2 regions of the Ruegeria sp. HKCCD4315 genome follow, and region 1 is predicted to be linked to the other one. Evidence: riboswitches for the same ligand, from Rfam matches in the RefSeq annotation. Region 1 holds a riboswitch; the other holds the start of a gene.
What was found. Region 1 has a riboswitch for cobalamin ahead of GS646_RS19935 (DUF1636 domain-containing protein). Riboswitches for the same ligand answer to the same signal wherever they lie in the genome.
Positions count from the first base shown of each region.

Region 2: another riboswitch for cobalamin. It lies ahead of GS646_RS14995 (hypothetical protein); the one in region 1 lies ahead of GS646_RS19935 (DUF1636 domain-containing protein).

Region 1 is NZ_WVRN01000002.1:446,030-449,986, reverse strand. Features, by position in the region: gene GS646_RS19950 (iron ABC transporter permease) at 1-148, opposite strand, end outside; gene GS646_RS19945 (ABC transporter substrate-binding protein) at 150-1,100, opposite strand; gene GS646_RS19940 (ABC transporter ATP-binding protein) at 1,113-1,889, opposite strand; gene GS646_RS19935 (DUF1636 domain-containing protein) at 1,886-2,242, opposite strand; cobalamin riboswitch at 2,481-2,680, opposite strand; gene GS646_RS19930 (D-lyxose/D-mannose family sugar isomerase) at 2,780-3,445, opposite strand; gene GS646_RS19925 (carbohydrate kinase) at 3,461-3,957, opposite strand, start outside.
Region 2 is NZ_WVRN01000001.1:3,024,409-3,028,365, forward strand. Features, by position in the region: gene GS646_RS14990 (hypothetical protein) at 1-595, opposite strand, end outside; cobalamin riboswitch at 726-948, shown strand; gene GS646_RS14995 (hypothetical protein) at 1,039-1,446, shown strand; gene GS646_RS15000 (dual specificity protein phosphatase family protein) at 1,449-1,949, opposite strand; gene GS646_RS15005 (DNA polymerase III subunit gamma/tau) at 2,122-3,885, shown strand.

The DNA of each region.
Region 1 (3,957 bases):
TGTCGCCATCGATCAGGCCTGTTCCTAGACCAATCGCGGCGACCACGTCCCGCACAGGAATATTTGTTGTTCCATAAACGATGGACAGCAGCAAAAGGGCGATCAGAACGATCGCCCCCAGCAAGATCGAACGGCCCAAATGGGCCATATCAGTTGGTCTCCGGGTGCATTGCCTTGACCATCTTTTCGATGGCCTCAATGTTTGCCGGGCCGGGTGTCAGCTCTTCGTAGCGCAGGCCGATCCAGCGCTCGTTCTTGACTGCATCGGTTTGAGACATGACGGGATGATCTTTCAGGAACTGGAAGGTATCTTCTGCACCGTTTCCTGTCTGATAGTCCAGCAGAACCAGGAATTCCGGGTTTGCAGCAGCCACGGTTTCCCACGACGTACGACCCCAGCTGGTGTCCATGTCATGGGTCACATTCTCTCCGCCTGCTGCGGCGATCATCGCGTCCGGTATCGCAAACTTACCAGCGGTAAACGGCGCATCTGCCGGCCCGTCCAACAGGAAGACACGTGGTTTGGGCAGATCAGCTGTTTTGGCTTCGATAGCGGCCAGTTGGTCTTTCCAGCCCGAGACAAGCTCTTGCGCCTTGGCTTCGACGCCCATGACCTGACCCAAACGCAGAACGTCGCCAAACAGCAGGTCCATACTGGCCTCTGGGCGATCTTTGCTCAGATGTACGCAGCTTTCGGTCAGAACCATGGTCTTGATGCCAAAGGGCGAAAGGGTGTCCGGAGTAACCTCGCCACCCGGCTGCATACCGTAATACCACCCTGCAAAGAACATGTCGGGTTCTACTGCGATGAGGTTCTCAACAGTAGGGTATTTTGGTGCAAGCTCTGGGATATCACCGCGCTGTGCATCAAAATCAGGGCTCGTCTTGTACCAGCCCGTGATGCCGGTCAGGCCCACGATCTTGTCTTGCAGGCCCAATGCGAACGCCATGTCGGTCATGTTCATGTCGTGGACAACGATCCGTTCGGGCGCGGTTTCAAAAACCAGCGGTTCGCCGCAATTGTCCACTGTGATGGCTTCTGCGACCGCGCCGCTTGCCAGGCCAGTGAACAGAGCCACAGGCCAAAGTTTCTGCATCATTGTAAGCTCCTGTTATGATGACAGTTTTCGTTTTCGAATATCCAGCGCTGGGATTATGCGGCCCTCATGCTGAAAGCACAGATAATCCACACCAAAGGTGTCGCGAACACGTTCTGAGGTCAGCACGTCGCTGACGGGCCCATAACCCGTCAGGCGTGTGGATTTCATCAAGGCCACATGCGTGGCGAATTCCGGGATCATGACCAGATCATGGACGATCATGACCACCGTGACGCCCAGCTCGGCCACCAAGGACAACATGTGCCCCTTGGCGTCTGGATCCAGGTGATTGGTCGGTTCGTCCAGAAACAACAGGGATGGGTTTTGTGCCAAAGCGCGCGCGATGTGAGCGCGCTGTCGCTCGCCACCCGATAGCTGGCTCATCGGCTTGCGGGAAAGATGAGACAATCCGGTTGTTTCCAGAACTCGATCAAGATCTACCTTGTGCTCGGTTGCCGATTTATCCGCCTGAATCGGGATTTGCCCAAGCGCAACATAGTCTCGCAAACGCAACCGACCGTCTGGCATTTCTTGCTGGCCTACGACCGCGATGGTTCGGGCACGCTCATGCGCGGACAAGGTGCGCAAGCTTTTGCCTCTTATAAGCACATCACCCAGTGCAATACGTTCTATTCCGCAAAGCAACTTGAGCAGTGTTGTTTTTCCCGCGCCATTCGGACCCGCAATTGCCAGAATCGAGCCCTCCTCCAAGCCGAAGGACACGTCCTGCAAAAGGACATCGCCGTTCAAAGCGTAATATTCGAGACCCTCGACCGACAGAAAACTCATGACACCCTCTCGGTTGGCAGGGCGGGTATTCGGGACAAGGTCTTGGTGAATAACGCGGGCGGGCGTTCGGTTGCACTTGTCCAGCCATCGGAACTAAGGCGGTATTGTCCGGCGAATTCCACCACTGCGTCCAGATCCAATTCCGTGTCGATGTCTCCAAACAGATACTGCGCCTTGCCCGGTGCCTGAAGGCCAATGGTGGTTGGTCGGGAACAACCTGCCATGCAATCAACTGTTCGAATTGCAAATCCTTCGGGCAATGTTTGCGCCAGTGCGCCAGTCACTTGATCGGTGGACATGGCACCTGTGCAGGTCGCACACACAAGAATGAAATGATCAGCGATTTTCGTCATTGCATGTAGCGCTTACTGCGGGTTGGATTGATATGCAATGTTATAACGTAACGTGGCATTGAATTAACGGCACCGCGGGATGCCTCAGCGCAGTAGGTATTGAAGAAGAGCTTATTTCTGTCAGTCACCTTTAACACTGTCCGCTCCGCTTGAAACCAAGCGCGGACAGAAGGTGCTACCAATGTAAACACGCGAAAAACGTGCCATCAAAGCCTCCTTCCAGGACGCCCCGCCCCGGGTTGGTTGAACATCGGATGGCAGGTCTCCTGACTTGCGGGTCAAGGCTCGGCCCACCTTCCCAACCCTTTCGGGGTCAGTGGCGTAATGGCGTCGCTCTCCGCTTACAGTTGCGGGGGCAGTCACGGACTTGGCAAAAAAACTGTGCCGCACCGTATTCCCATTTTCATCCCTTACGGAACCATCCCGCTCAGCTAGTCTCGTGGTGCTGGACTTGTCAAGCAAGAGAATGAGTGGCGTTTGACGAAATCACTTGGGCTCAGCCCAGTTGTCTGTCGGTTATTGTCAACCCGGTTTACGTCAGTAGTCGGAAACCAATAGGAAATCTGGCGCGGCATCTTCCTCAATCTTTGAAAATCGAGGGATCGGATCTTCGAACACATTATCCGTTCGATCATCATTCACAGTCGAAACCTCGCCGATAAGGCAATCACCGTGCTCGGCCCAGAACGCGTGCCAAACTCCGGGCATCAGGGTTACGCTTTGCCCTGGTTTCAGGCGTAGATGCTCACCTGGTTGCAACGTAACAGGGCAGGCATCGCTGGGCACTGTGACAGGCGTATGCCGGTCGATGCCACCTTCTGGGTCCGATGCATAAATCTCCATCACCAGATCGCCGCCGCCACGGTTGATGATGTCCTCTGCCTTGATGATGTGGCGATGCATCGGAGACAGTTGTTTGTCTTTCGAAATCAGCAATTTTTCTGCGTAAAGCATCCCGCGCCCAGACTGCAAATCATTCACTTCGCCGTTGCGCAGCGTGAAAAGAAACAGGCCCAGTTCATCAAACCGGCCCTGAGCGTAGTCGGTGATGTCCCACCCCAACCCGCGGCTGCGGATCGTTTGCGCCACTGGGCTGCGCATCTGTTCGGGTGACCAGTCTGCAAAAGGCGGCAGTACACCGCCAAAGGACTGGATGAACGCCTGCGCTTCGGATTTGATGCGATTTATGTCAGATCGTTTCATTGTTTTTTCCAAGAATTATAGCTCATGGTCCCAAGGCGGTTCCGCCCCAGCTCGAGATACGGTTACAGCTGCAACTTCGGCGCCCAGTTCCATGGCCGCGCGCAAAGAGTTGGCAGTTAAGTTGCGTACAGCAGGTTTTGTCAGATGCCCGGCGCGGCTGAGACCAGTGAGCACACCTGCATTGAACGTGTCGCCCGCACCGATCGTATCCACGACCTGCACCGGTTTTACCGGCACCGTCACTTGCGATCCATCCGCCAGATACCCGTTTGCGCCATCGCCGCCCCGGGTCACGATCAGCGCTGATGGTCCGGCTTGCAACAGCAAGGCTGCTTTGACTGCTTCGGGTTCCGCACCGGGAATGATCCAGTCCAGATCCTCGTCCGACACTTTCACGATATCGGACTGCGCGATCATGCGGTTCAAACGCGTTCGAAAGCGGGTTTGATCCTGAATAAAACCCGGACGAATGTTGGGATCCAACATGACAGGGCGGTCGTTTCCGTGTTGAG
Region 2 (3,957 bases), on a different contig from region 1:
TGCACCATTTACGCCATTGCCAGTAGACCGATGCCGGCAAATCCGCACCAAAACCGATTGCCTTTCCGGGTAAATACCCAAGCGCTTTGACCAGCAATGGGGCGTGCCCATACCAGAACACCCCGGCCAATCCACGGTAGGGCCATGGGTGATCGTTCAGGGTCACAAGCCCAGAACACACACAAATCATCCGGTCGATTTTGTCGATATCGGGCTGTACGGGTCCCAGCATGGCACCTACAGAATGACCAATCGTCCATTGTTGTGCACCGGGAAAACGCCTGCGCATTTCCGCCCGCGCCGCCGGCATATCGATCAAGGCCCAATCGGCCATTGTCGCACGTGCATCCTTCATGCGGCCGGTCAAAGAGTGCCCGAAGTCCCGGTAATCATAGGTTAGGCACGCCATGCCGCGCTCAGCGGCCAGCCAACGTGCGAAGTGGCGATAATAGTCGCGTGGCACGCCTGTGGCACTGTTCAGCACAACCACTGTGCCGGGTTCCGACAACGGTCGGTACAAGCGCGCTGAAAGGGTTGATGACCCGGACGGAAAGAGGAACTCTTCGGTCAAAACCGTCTGTTCTGTATCCAACATGATCCCTGACCCTGCGCCGAAGACAAAGTTTCTTACTTCAATAATTGAAACTCTACGCGGGAAGTTTTTACCCATCCAGCATGACCAAACGTCGGGGACAAAGATCCGCTTGACTCGGAACCGGATCAGACGCTAGCGATTGTGTGATGGTTCCTGTCCCCCACAAGGGGTCGGGATGAAAAGGGAACACGGTGCGGTTCCGTCTGGTCATCCGGACGCTAACCAATGCCGCGACTGCCCCCGCAACTGTAAGCGGTGAGCAAAGCCGAAACGCCACTGGCCCCGAGGGCTGGGAAGGTCGGCAAAGCCATGACCCGCAAGTCAGGAGACCTGCCATCGAAACTGAAACCGAAACTCGGGCGGGGTGTCCGGGCAGGTCCTGACTGCACTTCGCTGTCCCACCTGACCCGATCCTTCTGTCCACCACGCGCGGAGGGCGCAGGATGATCTGGAAGACAAAGACGCATGAATACAGCGCAACGGTATGTCAGCGGACGGGCAAAACCTGCCCCGCCCTGGCGCGGCTGGCGCGCTCGATCTCCGAGGCCATGACACAAGCTTCGGCTGCCACAGGCGACGACTTCGAGTTTGACGGTAGTAGTGAGCTTTCACATTGCACAAAAGGGTGTCAGGCAATTTTCCAGGCACAATCAGACAGTGTTCGCGTGTTTTGTGACACGCAGCCCAACGCAGCAATTGAGGACCTGAACCTCTATGCTGATCTGATTTTTGGAAACACGTTCCGCACTCTGCCATCTGGCATCATTGCAAACCCACCCTGCGCGATGATCGAGGTTGCAACGCTACGGCCCCGGAAAACCGTACACGCACCCGAACAGCTTTCGGCCTGAGGTCACACCACCTGCGCCGGGGAAACCCGGGCCGCCCAAGCCAGCTGCGCGTCTGTTTCCACAGCACAGGGGCGCAGCGAGCGCAGACGCTCCAGCGCCTTGTCAGCCCGTTCGCCGCACTCGACCATCAGACGCAGGACAACCATCCCCGACCTGCCACAGCCGCCCCGACAATGCACCAGCACTCGGCCTCCTCCAGCCAGGGCATGCCGGGCGGCGGCGCTAACTTCTGGCCACGCCTCTTCAACCGCCGCCGTTGGTGCGCCAAAGTCTTCGATCGGCAGATGCACCCACCGGCTGGCGCGGCTTTGAATATCGCTGCCAAAATCCTGCGCCCCGTGCTGAAGCATCTCGACATCCGTTGTCATTGAAATGACAATCCCCGGCTTCCACGCGGCAATCGTATCCAGATCCGTCTCATAGTCCCCGCCATGTCCGGGTATAGACGTCAGGGCCAGCGTTCCTCCTGCGACTTGCAGGGCATAGATAACCAGCTGCGACATGAACGTGTGTCCTCCACCAGGAACTCTTTACAAAAATGAGTCTTAAATTTTGTTGGAACAGCTTAGTGCGAATCCGGTCGGAATCTAAATCAAAAATCATCGCGCCTCGCAGTGGACGCGGAAGGCAGCGGCCACTACGCTGAGCCGAAGCACCGAATCCGACCGAGAAAACATGACCGACACGCCCAGCCCCGCCTATCAGGTTCTCGCCCGCAAATATCGCCCGGAAACCTTTGCCGATCTGGTGGGTCAGGACGCCATGGTGCGCACCCTGAAAAACGCATTCGAAGCGGACCGGATTGCGCAGGCTTTCATCATGACCGGCATTCGCGGCACCGGCAAAACCACCACCGCGCGGATCATCGCCAAGGGTATGAACTGCATCGGCCCCGACGGCAATGGCGGCCCGACGACCGAGCCTTGCGGGCAATGCGAACATTGCGTGGCGATCATGGAAGGCCGCCATGTCGATGTGATGGAGATGGACGCCGCCAGCCGAACCGGTGTGAATGACATTCGCGAAATAATCGACAGTGTCCGCTATCGCGCCGCCAGCGCGCGTTACAAGATCTACATCATCGACGAGGTCCACATGCTCTCGACCAGCGCTTTCAACGCGCTGCTCAAGACGCTCGAGGAACCGCCTGAACATGTGAAGTTTATCTTCGCAACAACCGAAATCCGCAAAGTGCCGGTCACGGTTCTGTCCCGCTGTCAGCGCTTTGATCTGCGCCGGATCGAGCCCGAAGATATGATCGGGCTTCTGCAAAAGATCGCAACCGCCGAAGATGCCCAAATCGCCGATGACGCGCTGGCGCTGATCACACGTGCCGCGGAAGGATCGGCACGGGATGCAACCTCGCTGCTGGATCAGGCGATTTCGCACGGGGCGGGTGAAACCACTGCCGAGCAGGTCCGCGCAATGCTGGGCCTTGCGGACCGTGGCCGCGTTCTGGACCTGATGGACATGATCCTGCGGGGCAACGCGGCGGGTGCGCTGACGGAACTCAGCGGGCAATACGCTGAGGGCGCAGACCCGCTGGCCGTCTTACGCGATCTGGCCGAAATCACCCATTGGGTGTCCGTCGTCAAAATTACGCCCGACGCCGCCGAAGACCCAACCGTTTCGCCTGACGAACGGAGCCGTGGCCAGCACATGGCAGAGGCCCTGCCGATGCGCGTTTTGACCCGGATGTGGCAGATGTTGCTGAAAGCGCTCGAAGAAGTTTCAGCCGCGCCAAACGCGATGATGGCCGCTGAGATGGCCGTTATTCGCCTGACCCACGTTGCTGATCTGCCCAGCCCTGAAGAACTGGTCAAGCGGCTGCAGGACACTCCAGCGCCTCCGGCAGGTGGACCTGGCGGCGGCACCTCGATGTCTCGGCAGGGTGCAACACCCGCGCAGGCCAGCGCCACCCCCGCATCCACATACGCCTCGGCCCCACGCGGCTCAAGCGGCGCTCCCGTTGCCGCGTTGGCTCTGGATGTTCAGACCGCCCTGGCCCGTTACCCGACCTTTGAGCACGTGGTCGAACTGATCCGCGCCAACCGCGACGTGAAGCTTCTGGTCGAAGTGGAAAACGGAGTGCGGCTTGTATCTTACCAACCCGGTCGGATCGAATTCACCCCAGCCACGCAGGCACCGACAGACCTTGCGCCCAGGCTGGGTTCGGCCCTGCAACGCTGGACCGGAAACCGGTGGGCTGTCTCGATCGTCTCGAACGGGGATGCGCCGACAATTGCTGAAATTCGGGACAAGGCCGAACTGGCTTTGAAAGCCGAAGCCGAACAACACCCGCTGGTTCAGGCTGTACTGGCTCAATTTCCCAGGGCCAGGATCACAAAGATCGAGACACCGGAACAGCGCGCCGCCCAAGTCGAGACCGAGGCGCTGCCCGAAGTCGAGGATGAGTGGGACCCGTTCGAAGAGGATTGAGCCGGTGACGCGTCTATTGAGGTTACCGTGATCACCCGGTTCCAAAATCTAAGTCTCGGCAAAGCCCGTGCG